4 regions of the Alteromonas sp. ABH2_165 genome follow, and region 2 is predicted to be linked to each of the others. Evidence: predicted binding sites of a transcription regulator. Region 2 holds the regulator's gene; each other region holds the start of a gene.
The links. Region 2 encodes FNR, which switches genes on or off when oxygen is low (the NO sensors DNR and NnrR bind a similar motif). Its sites were predicted from a motif close to TTGATCTAGATCAA; they were not measured.
Positions count from the first base shown of each region.

Region 1 (3,841 bases), on a different contig from region 2:
TACACCCGCGAAGAGAAAACCCTGGTGGGTCGCTACACTGAACAAGGGCCGGGTATCAATGGTTTACCACTTGACCCTGCGCTGCTCCCCAATCCCACACTGGCCGGCGCAGCCCTTGGTGGGATTGCGCAGGCGTTGGCAAGCGGTATTCAACCGGAATTGTCACAATTAGCCGCCCTCGCGCCCTTTCAACAAGCTGGATGGGGTTACTTTTTCCTTGGCACTGCCTCCGTGCTGCCGCGAACAGCTCTGGATGAAAGCCGTAAAGACAACCAAATCACGGGCACAGTAAAACTGAGCTGGCAGCCCGACAATGACCGCCTGTACTACGCCAGTGTCGGCACCGGGTTTAAATCTGGCGGTATGAATACCGACCGTATTGCCGAAGGACTGGATCCGCAATTTAATGCCGAAAAAGCCACCGCGTTTGAAGTGGGCTTGAAGCAAGACATCGACGCACTGAATTTACGTATCAATGCCGCAGCACATCACACCCGCATTGATGACTTCCAGGCATCGACCTTTACCGGATTTGGCTTCAACCTGCAAAATGCTGGCGACCTGAGTACCAAAGGTTTTGAACTGGAAATAATTTGGTTTCCTACCACAGACACCCGGCTAGGCGTGAACATGGCCAGAACCTTAGCCACATTCGACAAGTTTGAAAAAGGCACTTGCTGGGTAGCCTATAGTTGGCACACGGGCATCGATGATCCCGGTCGCCCCTCAGCTGATGCCCCCTACTGTTCTCGTACGGGAGACAGACTGGGTTTTGAACCTGAAACAACCATTGGCGTCAATCTTGAGCACACTATCAACATCGGCGCCTATCCATTCTTGCTGGCGTTGGATTATCAGTATACGGGTGATTTGTACCTCGACGACTCCAACGATCCTTACAAACATGTGGACAGCTTCGATATCGTTAACGCCCGTATAAACATGAACATACCGCAATGGGATATGGACGTGACACTATGGGGCCGCAACGTGTTAGACGAAGAGTACATTGCCCGCAATGGCTTCGATGTACCCGTGCAAGCCGGTAAGCTAATGGCTTACCCAGGTCAGCCAGCGTCTTACGGGATTACCTTGCGAAAAGCCTTTTAATTACAGATTCATCGAGCTTGTTAATGCGCACTGCTAGTCACGCTGGCAGTGCTTTTTTTGTGCGCTAATTTTCGAACTGCGAATTCCTTACAACATTCTGCAAAATATTGAATCAGATCAATTTTTGCCTGCTAGCCGGTGGTTATACTTTCTGGGTATTCAAAGACAAACCGGAAAAAGCATGGCTATCAGCGAACTCTTCGACCCCGCACGTATGCAAAAATACAATATCAACGGGCCTCGATACACCTCTTACCCTACAGCCCTTGAATTCGGTGAAATCACGCATTCGTCACCGGTTGAGCATGCATTATCGCAGTCGAAGGCACGAAGCGTTTCGCTTTATCTGCACATTCCGTTTTGTCATAGCCTTTGCTATTACTGTGGCTGTAATAAAGTGGTTACCCGTCATAGTGAAAAAGCTGATCGCTACTTAGATTATCTTGCCAAGGAAATGGCAATCCGCTCAGCCGCTTTTGCGGGTAGAAAAGTGGAACAAATTCACTTAGGCGGCGGCACACCGAGCTTCCTCAGTGAACGCCAACAAACGCGTTTAATGACACTAATAAAAGCCAATTTTGATGTGATCGATGATGCCGAAATCGGAATTGAAATAGATCCTCGCCGGGTAATGCCGCAATACCTCAAACACTTAGCCAACCTGGGATTTAATCGGCTGAGCATTGGCGTACAAGATACCGATTACAAAGTACAAGACGCTATCAACCGGGTACAAAGTACATCTCATATTGCCCACTTGGTGGACTACGCCAGAGCCGTGAATTTTAAATCAGTGAACCTAGATTTGATTTATGGCCTGCCCCACCAGACACCAGATACCTTTGCCACAACACTTGCTGCGGTTAAAGCCATGCAACCAGAGCGAATTAGCTTATTCAGCTATGCCCATTTACCCACACGCTTTGCGGCTCAACGTAAAATTAGGGGTGAATGGCTGCCCAAACCTGCGGAAAAAACTGCACTTATGAAGCAAGCTGTGGAAAGCCTTACCCGAATTGGCTATGAACTGATTGGCATGGATCACTTTGCACTGCCCGACGACGAACTCGCCGTTGCTCAGCGCAATGGAGAACTACACCGTAATTTCCAAGGCTACACCACCCGTGGTGATTTAGATTTACTGGGATTGGGCGTATCTTCCATTAGCGCCATTGGTAATGCGTATCTGCAAAACCCGAAAACCTTAAACGACTATTATGGTCAGTTAGATAGTCAACAGGAGCTAGCCCATCGCGGATTATTTCTGTCGGCATCTGACATGTTGCGGGGCTATGTGATTCAGCAACTCATGTGCAACCTGTTTTTGTGTTTTGGCGAGGTGGAAAAGCGTTTCGCCATTGATTTCACCCATCACTTTGCCGCTGAGTTGGAGGCATTGAAAGAATTTGCTGAGGACGGTTTACTGAAGATAACCGCTGACGGGATCACTGTACTCCCTTCAGCCAGGCTGTTCATACGTATTATCTGTATGACATTTGACGCTTACCTAAAAGACACGGCGCACCAGCACCGTTATTCACGGGTGATTTAATTTGTCTATCGAAGTTTAAAGCGAGCGGTGACGGTTTCCCCCACTTTAAAGTGCAGGCGCTCCTGCGATAGCTGACTGATAAGTGCAAATATCTGCGTCTGTCCGGTTTTAAGTGTGAACATTAATTGCCCGTCTTGGCTGTCGGAAATGCCTTCAATGACGCTTTCCAAGCCGTTCACAATTGATGAAGCATTCGCTGCTTCGCGATCGACGCTGATATCTCTGGCGTCGATGGTGAGCATGGCTTCATTGCCATCAATAACCGGGAAGCGACCGTAAATCAGCTGTCCTTCACAGCGTATGGCATAGCAATTTTGCTCTTCCAGATGCGCTTCGAGCTTTCCAGTAAATACGGAGAAGCGTTGTTCAAAGCCGGGTAATTGTGAAGTCAGTTCAGCCAACACATTGTCGCTTGGCCCTTGATGAACAATGGTTCCCGCATCCATCCAGGCCATATAGTCGGTGTACAACGCCAGTTCTCGTAGATCGTGAGAAACCATCAAAATCTTCAATCCACCACGGCTCAGTGTGGCAAGATATTTCAGTACTTCATGTTTCAGACTGTCATCGAGTGCACTCACCGGTTCATCTAACAATAAAATAGCCGGCGAATTGAGGATGGCGCGCGCGATAGCCACCCGTTGGGCTTCTCCTCCGGATAACGTCTCTGGCATACGCGTCATGAGATGATGACATTTGCAACCCAACACCACCTCATCGAAATGATGGGTTTGCTGTTTAGCAAAGTCTGCTGCCAATAAGAGATTTTGACCTACCGATAAATGGGGAAATAACAAGCTGTCCTGAAAAACCAGTCCAGTACGAACCCGGGCAATGCGCAGCGCGTCCCACTGTCCGTTCACCTTAGCAGCACGACTAAGTCCAGCAAGGCAGCGCAAAAGCGTAGACTTGCCCGCCCCCGACGGACCGCTTAGCCCCACGAATCTGGCACTGGCAGGGAAATCTAACCGAACACCCAGGCTAAGGTTGTCGCCGGTTGTATTAACTACGACTTCCATGCTGTCACCCCGTTGCGGTTATAGCGGTACAACAGCGCCATCAATAGGAATGAAAACACCAATAAGCCAAACGCTAACGCGTGCGCCTTACCGTACTCCATGGCTTCCACGTGCTCGAACAGCGCGATAGACAATACCTGCGTTTCGCCAGGAATGTTGC
Region 1 is NZ_JBSWWF010000003.1:109,825-113,665, reverse strand. It holds gene ACXAFQ_RS07830 (TonB-dependent receptor) at 1-1,110, shown strand, start outside; gene hemN (oxygen-independent coproporphyrinogen III oxidase) at 1,292-2,662, shown strand; gene ACXAFQ_RS07820 (ATP-binding cassette domain-containing protein) at 2,668-3,681, opposite strand; gene modB (molybdate ABC transporter permease subunit) at 3,669-3,841, opposite strand, start outside.
Region 1: the regulator FNR is predicted to act here: its motif matches at 1,218-1,231, upstream of hemN (oxygen-independent coproporphyrinogen III oxidase).

Region 2 (3,841 bases):
ATCACCATCGGCAACAGGCGCACCTGTTGTCTGAATAGCTGCGAAATCATACAGGTTTTTATCGGCCAGGTGAGACGGCGCAACGTTCTGAATCGCCCTGAACATGGATTCAATTCTGCCAGGAAAACGTTTATTCCAGTCTTGAAGCATCATTTTAATGTTCTGTCTTTGTAGGTTTTCTTGCGAACCACAGAGATTACAGGGAATGATTGGGAATGATGCTGCGTCTGAGTATTTCTGAATGTCTTTTTCACTGCAATAGGCAAGAGGACGGATAACAATATGTTCGCCATTATCGCTAACAAGCTTCGGTGGCATGGCTTTGAGTTTTCCACCATGGAACATATTCAAAAACAAAGTTTCCAACATGTCGTCACGATGATGCCCCAATGCGATTTTGGTTGCGCCTAATTCTTTGGCAGTGCGATAGAGTATGCCACGGCGCAGCCGCGAGCACAGAGAACAGGTCGTTTTACCCTCAGGGATCTTATCTTTCACAATGGAGTAGGTGTCTTCTTCTACGATTTTATAATCGATGCCCAGTGATGCCAGGTATTCCGGTAAAACGTGCTCAGGAAAGCCGGGTTGCTTTTGGTCAAGATTCACCGCCACGATATCAAAGTGGATCGGCGCAATTTTTCGTAAAAAAAGGAGAATGTCTAACATGGTGTAGCTGTCTTTACCCCCTGACAGACACACCATGACTTTATCTCCGTCTTCAATCATCTTGAAGTCATCAATGGCTTTACCCACGTTACGACGCAAGCGCTTCTGCAACTTATTGAAATTGTACTTCTGTTTGCTTTCGGCGCTGTGGCTCGATGTACCGGATTCGGCTGATGTTAATTGATTCATGACACTTCAGAATTGACGATGGGAAAAATAAAAGTGGCATTATACAAAACGAAGGGCGCTGCCGCCATAGAGAGTCGTGCGGCAGCGTGAATACCTTACCTGATAGGCGAGACAAATCCGTCGGGCTTAATAGCGAGGACATCACAATTTAAGCTGTCGAGTACGTGTTCAGCCGTGTTGCCAATGAACGCTGCAGATAATCCGGTGCGGCCAACCGTGCCAATAACCACCAGCTCAGCATTTAACTGTTCACTGATGCGTGATACCGCTTTTTCTGGCAGGCCTTCAATAACGTGACAGTTGGCAATACCAATACCGTATTTTGCACTGTGGGCTTCCATTTCTTTAAGATGATGATCCCTAACGGAATTTTGATAGGTTTGGGCGTTAAAATCCGGGATTTCAATGGCAATATTCAACGGTGTAGACGGGTAAGCATTTGCCAAATGCACCTGACCACTTAGCATGTTGGCATAGTCGGTGGCGACAACCGTAATCTTGTTATTCAGTTCGGCATGTTCTTTATCTTCAGTACCTACATTGACTGCTGCAACCACAGTGCCATTTTCTGGCCACACATGGTCTTTTACCAGCAACACTGGGGTGGGGCACTTACGGAGTAAGTTCCAATCTGTGGGTGTGAAAATGACGGTGCTGAGTTCGTGATGCTGCCGGGTTGACTTAACTACAAGATCAATATTTTGTTCTACCGCAAAGCGAATAATGGCTTCGTATCTTTTGTCATTCCAGACGACAGACACTTTTACCGGGCATCCGTCATAGTGACTGAATGTATTTTCAGCCCATTGCTTGCGATCATTGGTTACCGCTTTTCGCATTGCCTCTCGCTCAGCGCGTGTGAGCATGGTGGTCATGTCGTAAGAAAAGTCATAAACAACCAGCAATGCATGGACTTCAGCACCGGTTTTATTTGCTATTTCAATGGCTCTTGAAAGGGCGGGCTGTTCGGATTTGTCCGGTTGGACAACGGCGAGAATGCGGTTGTAAGTGATCATGACGTCCCTCCTTAGTCTATGGACTGCGATACGGCTTACATCTTTAGTATAGTAAACCTCCCAGGAGAGACGTTGTTTCAGATCAATAGACTGTTCGGATATCAGTCAACGCAGGTAGTGGGGATATCCATAGAGTGTAAACGCTTATCCATGCCCTCAAAATCCAAAATGGTGATCAGCTTGCCGTCGACTTTTATGATCCCTTCTTTCTGGAAACGGGTTAGCAAGCGGCTGATGGTTTCTACCGTCAGGCCAAGATAATTACCAATTTCGTTTCTAGTCATACTTAGATTAAACTGGCGATGTGAGAAACCGCGCTCTTCAAAACGACCAGAAAGGTGAGCAATAAAGTAAATCAATCGCTCTTCTGCGGTGCGTTTATTCAATAACATCATCATTTGATGATCTTGCTTGATTTCAGCACTCATAAAGCGCATGACCTGGTTTCGCAACTTAGGAAACTGTTCTGACATCTTTTCCAGCGTGGCATAGGGAAGTTCACAAACCATGGCCGTTTCCAGCGCCTGGGTATAACTCTGATGCGTATCGTCGCGTAATCCATCGAAACCGATAATGTCACCCGGAAAGTGGAAACTAATAATTTGCTCTTCACCTTCTCTGTCGGTCACAAATGATTTGAAAGAGCCAGCACGTACAGCGTACAAGGACGTGAATTTATCACCCGCTTCAACCAAGGTGTCATGTTTATGAAGCGGCTTTTTTCGTTCAACGATATCGTCCAGCGATTCAATTTCAGTTTTGTTTAAAGCAACTGGAAGACATAAGTGACTAAAACTGCAGTTTTGACAGTGGATAGAGAAATCCGAACGCTTTTGCATGCTTACTTACCATTTTTACGTAACTGCTTTTAAAAACTACTGACTGCCCGCCATAAAATATAAAGCGCGTATATCAGCAGACTCAATGCGATTAGTTGCCGTACCATCGGCTGTCTGAACCCTTTTAGGACCCAGTTCGCTCCTGCCCAGGTGGCAAGTAACGCGGGAAGTGTACCTAATCCAAATCCCGCCATGATCACCGCGCCAGAAAAGGCTGTACCAGACGCTAATGCCCAGGTGAGAGTGGAATAAACCAGCCCACACGGTAACCACCCCCAAATCATACCATAAGGAATAGCGGAGAGAGGAGACCTGAAAGGTAAAAAACGTTTAGCGGTTGGCTGTATAGATTTCCATAAATGACTGCCTAGCTTCTCAATATGAGTAATGCCTCTCCACCAATTGCCAAGATAACACGCCATAGATAACAGCATGATTCCACTTAGAATAGCGAGGATCGGCCCCGATAATGGCAGGTACTTTTTGGCGATTTGCGCAACTGCCCCCGTAATTGCACCAGCCAGAATATAACTGGTAATGCGACCAAAGTTGTAGGCCAGTGCATAAGGAAAGCCATTGGCATTTCTGGGAATTGCGCCAGAAAGCGCAATTGAAACGCCACCACACATGCCAATGCAATGGACACCACCGGCAATACCAACCAAAAAGGCCGATAGAAAAGAAAACTCACTCATTCAGTTTCTTTCGTTCTTCAGCGAGTTTTTTCTCTTCGGGCGACAGGTCATCGTCAAAGAGTATGCTGTACCCCTGACGATCGAGATCCTCGAACTGATTAGATTTCACAGCCCAAAAGAATACCCCGATAGCAATAGCCACAATGATAATGGCCAGCGGAATTAGTACATAAATTATACTCATAAGAATTACTTTAACAGTTTGGTAGAATTAGTCACCACAATAATGCTGCTGAGGCTCATGCCAATAACGGCCATCCAGGGCGTTAAAATGCCACTGACTGCAAAGGGTAATACAATCAGGTTATAGCCAATGGCCCACGCCATATTCTGGCGGATTACACGTTTCACCCGGCTCGCCATGCTCAACAAATGACGCATCAACGTAAGCTTCTCATTGAGGAAAATCACATCAGCGGCGCTTCTGGCAATGTCT
Region 2 is NZ_JBSWWF010000009.1:113,264-117,104, reverse strand. It holds gene ttcA (tRNA 2-thiocytidine(32) synthetase TtcA) at 1-855, opposite strand, end outside; gene uspE (universal stress protein UspE) at 951-1,871, opposite strand; gene fnr (fumarate/nitrate reduction transcriptional regulator Fnr) at 1,973-2,710, opposite strand; gene ACXAFQ_RS17250 (sulfite exporter TauE/SafE family protein) at 2,740-3,405, opposite strand; gene ccoS (cbb3-type cytochrome oxidase assembly protein CcoS) at 3,398-3,589, opposite strand; gene ACXAFQ_RS17240 (heavy metal translocating P-type ATPase) at 3,595-3,841, opposite strand, start outside.

Region 3 (3,841 bases), on a different contig from region 2:
TTAGTGAAAGGTTTTTATTGAAATTCTGGTGTTGCGCCCCACATTTGTGGGCCAACACTCCTTGATGGATGAACACATTGACCTCATCAGAGCAAATTTTTACCCGTCGCGTTGAAGCGATGGAATCGCCTGCGTTTCTAGATGCGCTAAAAGATATCAAACACGGTGTAGAGCGTGAAGGCTTGAGAATTGAGCCCGCTGGTGCACTGGCCGTAACGCAACATCCTGAAGCACTGGGTGCCGCTCTGACGCACGATTGTATTACCACTGATTTCTCTGAGTCGCTGCTCGAATTCATTACCCCGCCGGTAGCCAGTAGCGAAATCACAGAAACGCAACTGAAAGACATTCACAAATTTGCCCTTGAGAATATGGGCGGTGAATTGCTTTGGCCATTAAGTATGCCGTGTTTCATCGATGACGAATCCCGTATTCCACTGGCCTATTATGGTGAATCAAACGTGGCGCAAATGAAGCGTGTGTATCGTATGGGCCTTAAAAATCGATACGGCAGCATGATGCAGGCGATTTCCGGCGTGCACTTTAACTTTTCTTTGCCAGACAGTTTCTGGAAAGTGTGGGCAGACTACACAGGGCAGACCTATTCACAAGATCAGGTGTCTGCCGACTACCTGGCGATGGTGCGTAACTATCGTCGCCTTTGCTGGTTGTTGCCTTACCTGTATGGCGCTTCGCCGGCATTGTGTCATTCCTTCATGAAAGGAAAACCGACTACTCTACCGTTCAAGAAAGTGGGCAAGGGCACTTTATATATGCCTTACGCCACTTCACTGCGAATGAGTGACTTGGGCTATACCAACTCAGAGCAGTCGGCGCTGCAAATTTGCTACAACCAAATAGCCACCTACACGGAAAAACTCCGCAGCGCCATGTACACGCCATCTGAACGTTTTGGCCAGTATGCTGCTGGCGAAGGCGGTCATTATCAGCAGTTATCGAAAAATATTCTGCAGATTGAAAATGAGCTCTATTCACCCATACGTCCTAAGCAACCAACGGCATCGATGGAAAAGCCCACCGATGCTTTGGTACGTCGTGGGGTGAGTTATGTGGAAGTGCGCGTATTGGATGTAAACCCCTTCTCGCCGGTGGGCATTACCAAGTCGCAAATGGATTTCCTTGATGTGTTTATGGTGAGTTGTCTGATGATGGAATCACCAGACATGACGCCAGAAGAGTTAGTGGTGTGTCGCGAGAACATGGACAAAGTCGTGCTGGAAGGCCGTAATCCTGAACTTAAGTTACACACCAATGGCAGCGACATCGCTTTTAGTGCGTGGACTGAAAAGCTGTTTGCTCAGTTCAGAAAAACTGCCGAATTGCTTGATAAAGCTAACCAGCGTTCTGATTATTCCATCGCGGTAAACACCGAATGGGAAAAGGTGTGCGATCCGGCGCTAACGCCATCAGGACGCATTCTCGATGCGTTGCTTGCAGAAAATAAAGATAACGTGGTGTTTGGTCTGGAACTGGCGCAGAAATATGCGTCTGAAATAAACGGTTACGATTACAAACAATATAGCCGCGAAGATTTTGAGAGAATGGCATCTGAATCCATCGCTGCTCAGAAAGCGGTAGAGGCGGCAGATGACAAATCATTTGCTGATTTCATTCACGATTATTTTGCCGAACCTATGGCAACGCGAGCAAGTTGACGTAAAGTTAAGTAAACTGAAGTCAGAACCGTCGTTTATGCTGCATCAATGCAGGGCTATACCTGAACGACAGACAAAAAAATGCCTGGCAAGAGGGCCAGGCATAAATAATGTTCCAGGGAAACACACACATTTTGCTAGAACACTTATTCAGACAACGTCCAGTGAGAAAGTTCAACATTCGTTTCAAGTTTTTTCTAGCTGGCGCCACTTTTTTTTCGGCAAGCCTGCTGAGCGGTTGCGCTACCTCCCCACCTCAGGACACCAGTAATATCTGTGAAATCTTCTATGAGAAAGAAGATTGGTATGACGCTGCGGCTGATGCCCGGGATAAGTGGGGCGTGCCTATTCATATTCCAATGGCAATCATGTATCAGGAAAGTTCTTTCCGTCATGATGCACTGCCACCCAAAGATTATGTTTTCTTCGGTCTTATTCCATGGGGCAGGGTGAGTTCTGCTTATGGATATTCTCAGGCTAAAACCATCACCTGGTCAGACTACGTGCGGGAAACGGGTAACAGTTGGGCCGACCGGGACGACTTCGAAGATGCCATGGACTTCATGGGCTGGTTTATTTCTAAGTCGTATAAAATAAACGGGGTCTCGAAATGGGACGGTTATGCCCAGTACCTGAATTATCATGAAGGTTGGGGCGGCTACAAACGCCGTAGTTATAATAGCAAGCCCTGGTTGAAAAAAGTGGCTAGCACCGTTAAAGCGCGATCATTACGTTATGCAACGCAACTTAAAACCTGCGAAGAAGACTTAAGTAAGAGTTGGTTCTGGAAATTATTTTCCTGATTGATGGAATGCGGAGAAAAAGAGGTAGGCAGGCGCACCACACACCTGCCTACAATCGACGCTAAGCCAAGACCGTTAATCACCCAACGTCGAACAGGCAGTTTCAATATATTGCAAATGATAATGATTTGCAATAGCAATAAGTAAAAACTTTTCAGATTGTTTTATGGCCTGTTGATCTAGGTCATGCCCCCGCGAGCGTCAGAAAAAACCCCTTGATGCAGATCACAGAAATTTCTCCGACACCGTTGCACACTTAACTCGTCAACCAATGTTAAGGAGCAGAACGATGTTCATGTCCATGATTAAAGATCCGGTAGTGTGGGGTTCGCTGCTATTAATTTTCGTCGTGATTGTGATGATGGGGTATTACACCTGGCTGTTTATGCACAACAGTGCCGAGCAGGATAAATAACAAAGCAGGCTTAGCCCTTTTTTGCATTTCTGTCTGGGGTATCAATTAAAACGAGTAACGCGCCTTGCCCACCGTACTCCAGGGGAGCCTGGTGAAACGCTTTGACATGGGGGTGTTGAACCAGGTAATGGGGCAAGGCGTTTTTTAAAATTCCAGCGCCGATACCATGCACAATGCCAACGCAGTCAATCAGTTCTTTGCGGGCGGTATAAATTAATGCGGAGAGTTCCAGCTTTACATTCTCACGATTTAGGCCGTGGAGATCCAATACCAGCTCCGGGTAAAAATCACCCCGACGAAGACGTTTAAGGCTATGGGTTGGTTCGTCTTCACGGCAATAACGCATGGGGCCTTGGGCGGGAAGACTTGCTTGATACACATCAGAAAAAGCAAAGCTGGCATCGAGCAAACGCTGCTGACGGCTGTCAGGCTGTGTGGCTGAATGTAAACGCTTGGTTGGCACATGGCGGCGCTTATGCACCACTTTATCCTGCGTTAACGGCTTAATGCCGTTCATTTCATCCATAAAGGCCGCGAAATCGTCATCCTTATTTTCAGGCCCGCTTTTATCCGCCAACAATCTTCTCCGGTTATCACTTATACACGCATTGAATAGGGCAAATGCGGCGTGGTGCACGCATTTTGTGTTGGGAGTCGCCCTGAGTTTCGGTATGATACCAGCTTTATTTCTGGCGATGTACCTCACTCCATGACCGATAAGATTTATTTAGACGAAGCCATCCGCGATTTGCACACTGTACTAGATATGGTGCGATGGACTGTCAGCCGTTTCAACTACGCTCAACTTTACTACGGTCACGGTACCGATAACAGTTGGGATGAAGCGGTTTGCCTGGTTATGCACGCGCTACATCTGCCACAAGATATTACTGCCCGTACCGGCGATGGTTTATTTTCTGCGCGACTAACCCAGTCAGAAAAAGAGA
Region 3 is NZ_JBSWWF010000001.1:470,398-474,238, forward strand. It holds gene ACXAFQ_RS02055 (M16 family metallopeptidase) at 1-4, shown strand, start outside; gene gshA (glutamate--cysteine ligase) at 78-1,676, shown strand; gene ACXAFQ_RS02065 (transglycosylase SLT domain-containing protein) at 1,787-2,479, shown strand; gene ACXAFQ_RS02070 (DUF3149 domain-containing protein) at 2,775-2,894, shown strand; gene smrB (endonuclease SmrB) at 2,905-3,471, opposite strand; gene prmB (50S ribosomal protein L3 N(5)-glutamine methyltransferase) at 3,604-3,841, shown strand, end outside.
Region 3: the regulator FNR is predicted to act here: its motif matches at 2,654-2,667, upstream of ACXAFQ_RS02070 (DUF3149 domain-containing protein).

Region 4 (3,841 bases), on a different contig from region 2:
CGGGAATGGCACATGCGTGCCCGGAAAGATAGGGAATAAAGCTACGGCCAGACAAGCCAACCGCACTGAGTGGCCGATGACACATTAATGCTGCACGGGCCAGATAACCACTGTCTTCCAGCAGACCGATAATCAAGGTAAGTACCATAATTTGTGGCACGAATACCAAAAACGAACCTAACCCGCCAAAAATCGCATCGTTAAAGAAATCAGTGACAATGCCCTCGGGGGTGACTGCGCTTACGCCCTCAGCGACACTACCAATGAGCGATTCCATCCCGTCCATCAAAGGTGCTGCCAGCGTGAAGATACTTTGGAACAATACAAACATCACAGCCAGGAACACCACTGAACCTGTCCAGCTATTCAGCAAAAAGCGGTCGACACTGTTTTGGTTACGTAATACAACGTCCAGTTTCAGGCCGTATTTTCCGGCTAACTCCTGACTTCTGTGAACTGCAGATTCACCTTTGCCAATAGAATTAAACGGCTTGTGCTCTTCCGACTCGGCAGCAATTTCCAGCATGCTGGTTTTAAATTCGTGCAGGCCATCAAGGGTACGGGCAGACAGCGCCATCACCGGACTACCGAGGTCTTTGCTTAACGCTTTTGTGTCGATATCTTCGCCAATCCGGCGTACTTCGTCGATAAAATTGAGGGCAAATACTACAGACTTGTTGTTTTCACGCGCCAACTGCTGAACCTGCAGTCCAAGCACCAAACTGCGCTCTAGACGGGTAGCATCAAGCACGCACACCACCAGCGAGGTGTCATCCCGCTCAATGGACTGAGTAATTTCCCTGATCGCAATTTCTTCATCGCGGCTGAGGCCGCGCATAGTGTAGGTACCGGGAAGGTCAACCACTTCAAAACCTGCACACTGACCCCGTTTTACTTCTACCGTAACACCAGGATAATTCGCTACTTTTTGTCGCAGGCCGGTTAATTGATTGAATAAAAGACTCTTGCCGGAATTTGGCTTTCCGACCATAAGAATGCGTTGCATGGAATACGTACCCTGTTACTTGTGACAGCGGAAAAACGAGCGTTAGTTACGTGCTTCGATTTCAATTTGAGCGGCGAGATTTTCTTCGATTGCAAACACGCTGCCACCCAATTGCATGACAATAGGGCCGCCCAATGGGCCTTTTCTGACGCACTGTATGTCTCTGCCAACTTGAATGCCCATCTCAGAAAGTCGCTCTTTTACGTTCTCAGCCAATTCAGATTTCACTGAGATAATGAGCGCCTGCTGTTTGGTATTAAGTTCCCACAATGTCATAGGATGTCTCTGTAGTTATTAGTGATTACCTGTTTAAAAACAAGTTCACAAAATCCAACAAATCGGATTTTAAAAATTTCAGGAAGGGTACAAGAAAGTGGATAAATGAACCAGAGACATTACTCATCATATCGTCGAAGTTCACATCTCTAACGTTGAGACAAAGCTTGTGTTCTTTTTCAATCCGTGATTATAGTAAAATAGAACTTGTCGGAGTGCTTCGTTTTCTGATGAAAACAAGCTGAGACCGCATTGCGGGATCCGTTGAACCTGATCAGGCTAATACCTGCGAAGGGAACAAGCATGCAAAATCACGTAGTTTGTCTACAGATTCGTCTGTTGGCAAAACCAAGCCCGGCGTTCGTCTGGTTTTATGATTTTGTGCTTTGTGACTTCACTCCTGACAAGCATTTAATACCGACCAAGGAACAAATGCTATGTCAACACGACGCTTAAACCGCCAACAGGCACAATCGTTTATCCACTCACTTCAGGGTGAGAATTTTCCTAACTCTTATCGTCACTATCTCACCGATGAAGCGCACACTATGCGTGTTCCGGTGCGAATGATTGCGCAATCGCCTACACGCATCGACGCCGATTCAGAAGAGCTTAATCCCCCCATTCCCGTATATGACGCGTCAGGTCCCTTCGGCGACCCGGAATGCGAAGTGGATGTAACAGCAGGTATTGCGGATACTCGCGGCCCCTGGATTACCGAGCGTAATGATACTGGCGTTGTCGACAAGTCTGAATCCGATTACACCCAAGCCAGAGACAAAGACATCACCACAGAGTCTATTCGCTTTAAAGCGCGCCCGGTTATTCGCAAAGCACTGCCTGAGAAAATCGTGACGCAATTACACTATGCCCGCCGCGGCATTGTTACGCCGGAGATGGAGTTTATTGCAATCAGGGAAAACATGGCTCGGTCTACCATTCATGACGAGCAACTCTTGCGTCAGCATAAAGGCGAGCCGTTTGGCGCTACCATTCCTGCTCAAATCACCGGCGAGTTTGTGCGCCAGGAAGTAGCGGCAGGTCGCGCCATCATTCCGGCCAATATTAATCATCCAGAAGCGGAGCCGATGATCATTGGGCGTAATTTCCTGGTGAAGGTGAACGCTAATATTGGTAATTCTGCGGTGACATCGTCTATTGAAGAAGAAGTCGAAAAGCTGGTGTGGGCCACCCGTTGGGGCGCAGATACGGTAATGGACTTATCAACAGGACGAAATATTCATGAAACCCGTGAATGGCTATTGCGCAACAGCCCAGTACCGATAGGCACGGTGCCCATTTATCAGGCACTGGAGAAGGTCAATGGCGTTGCGGAACAGCTTAACTGGGAAGTCTTTCGCGATACGTTGATTGAACAGGCTGAGCAAGGCGTAGATTACTTCACTATTCATGCTGGCGTTCTGTTGGCGTTTGTACCCATGACCGCTGAACGGGTGACCGGCATTGTTTCCCGTGGCGGTGCCATTATGGCCAAATGGTGTCTTTATCATCACCAGGAAAGTTTCCTGTATGCGCATTTCCGCGAGATTTGTGAGATCTGCGCGGCCTATGACGTGAGCTTGTCGCTAGGTGATGGCCTGCGCCCCGGTTCGGTTGCCGATGCCAATGACGAAGCCCAGTTTGCTGAGCTGCGTACCTTGGGAGAATTAACCAAAATCGCCTGGGAATATGATGTGCAGGTGATGATTGAAGGCCCTGGCCACGTGCCGATGCACATGATCAAAGAAAATATGGATGAGCAACTTAATCACTGCCACGGCGCGCCATTCTACACACTTGGCCCACTCACTACCGATATTGCTCCGGGCTACGACCACTTTACCTCGGGCATTGGCGCTGCGCTAATCGGCTGGTTTGGTTGTGCCATGCTGTGCTATGTCACACCGAAAGAACACCTCGGACTACCTGACAAAGAAGATGTTAAGCAAGGCTTAATCACCTACAAAATTGCGGCTCATGCAGCCGATTTGGCAAAAGGTCATCCCGGCGCGCAAATCCGCGACAATGCGATGTCGAAAGCCCGCTTCGAATTTCGCTGGGAAGATCAGTTTAATCTGGCGTTAGACCCGTTCACCGCAAGAAGCTATCACGATGAAACGCTGCCACAGGCATCGGGCAAGGTCGCCCATTTTTGCTCTATGTGCGGCCCCAAATTCTGCTCGATGAAGATTTCTCAGGAAGTGCGCGATCACGCCCAGTCACAGCAGGAAAAACTGTCTTCAGAAGAGAAAAAGCATGGTATGGCCGCCATGGCAAAACAGTTTTCTTCCACCGGCGGCGAACTCTATGTAAACGCAAGCACTCTGGAGCGCTAAATATGAACCCTGTAGTGCTTACTATTGGCGGCACCGATAGCAGTGGTGGCGCCGGACTACATCAGGATATGCGCAGCGTGCAATGTTTCAACGTGGTTCACCGCAGTGTGGTGTCTCTTGTTTCTGCGCAAACCCAAAACAAGCTACTGCATTGCGAAGCGGTATCTGACGATATGTTCCTCGCGCAACTTGATGCGGCATTCTGCCCCGAACCACCCGATGC
Region 4 is NZ_JBSWWF010000007.1:23,725-27,565, forward strand. It holds gene feoB (ferrous iron transporter B) at 1-1,006, opposite strand, end outside; gene ACXAFQ_RS14205 (FeoA family protein) at 1,049-1,282, opposite strand; TPP riboswitch at 1,484-1,596, shown strand; gene thiC (phosphomethylpyrimidine synthase ThiC) at 1,720-3,618, shown strand; gene thiE (thiamine phosphate synthase) at 3,621-3,841, shown strand, end outside.
Region 4: the regulator FNR is predicted to act here: its motif matches at 1,547-1,560, upstream of ACXAFQ_RS14205 (FeoA family protein).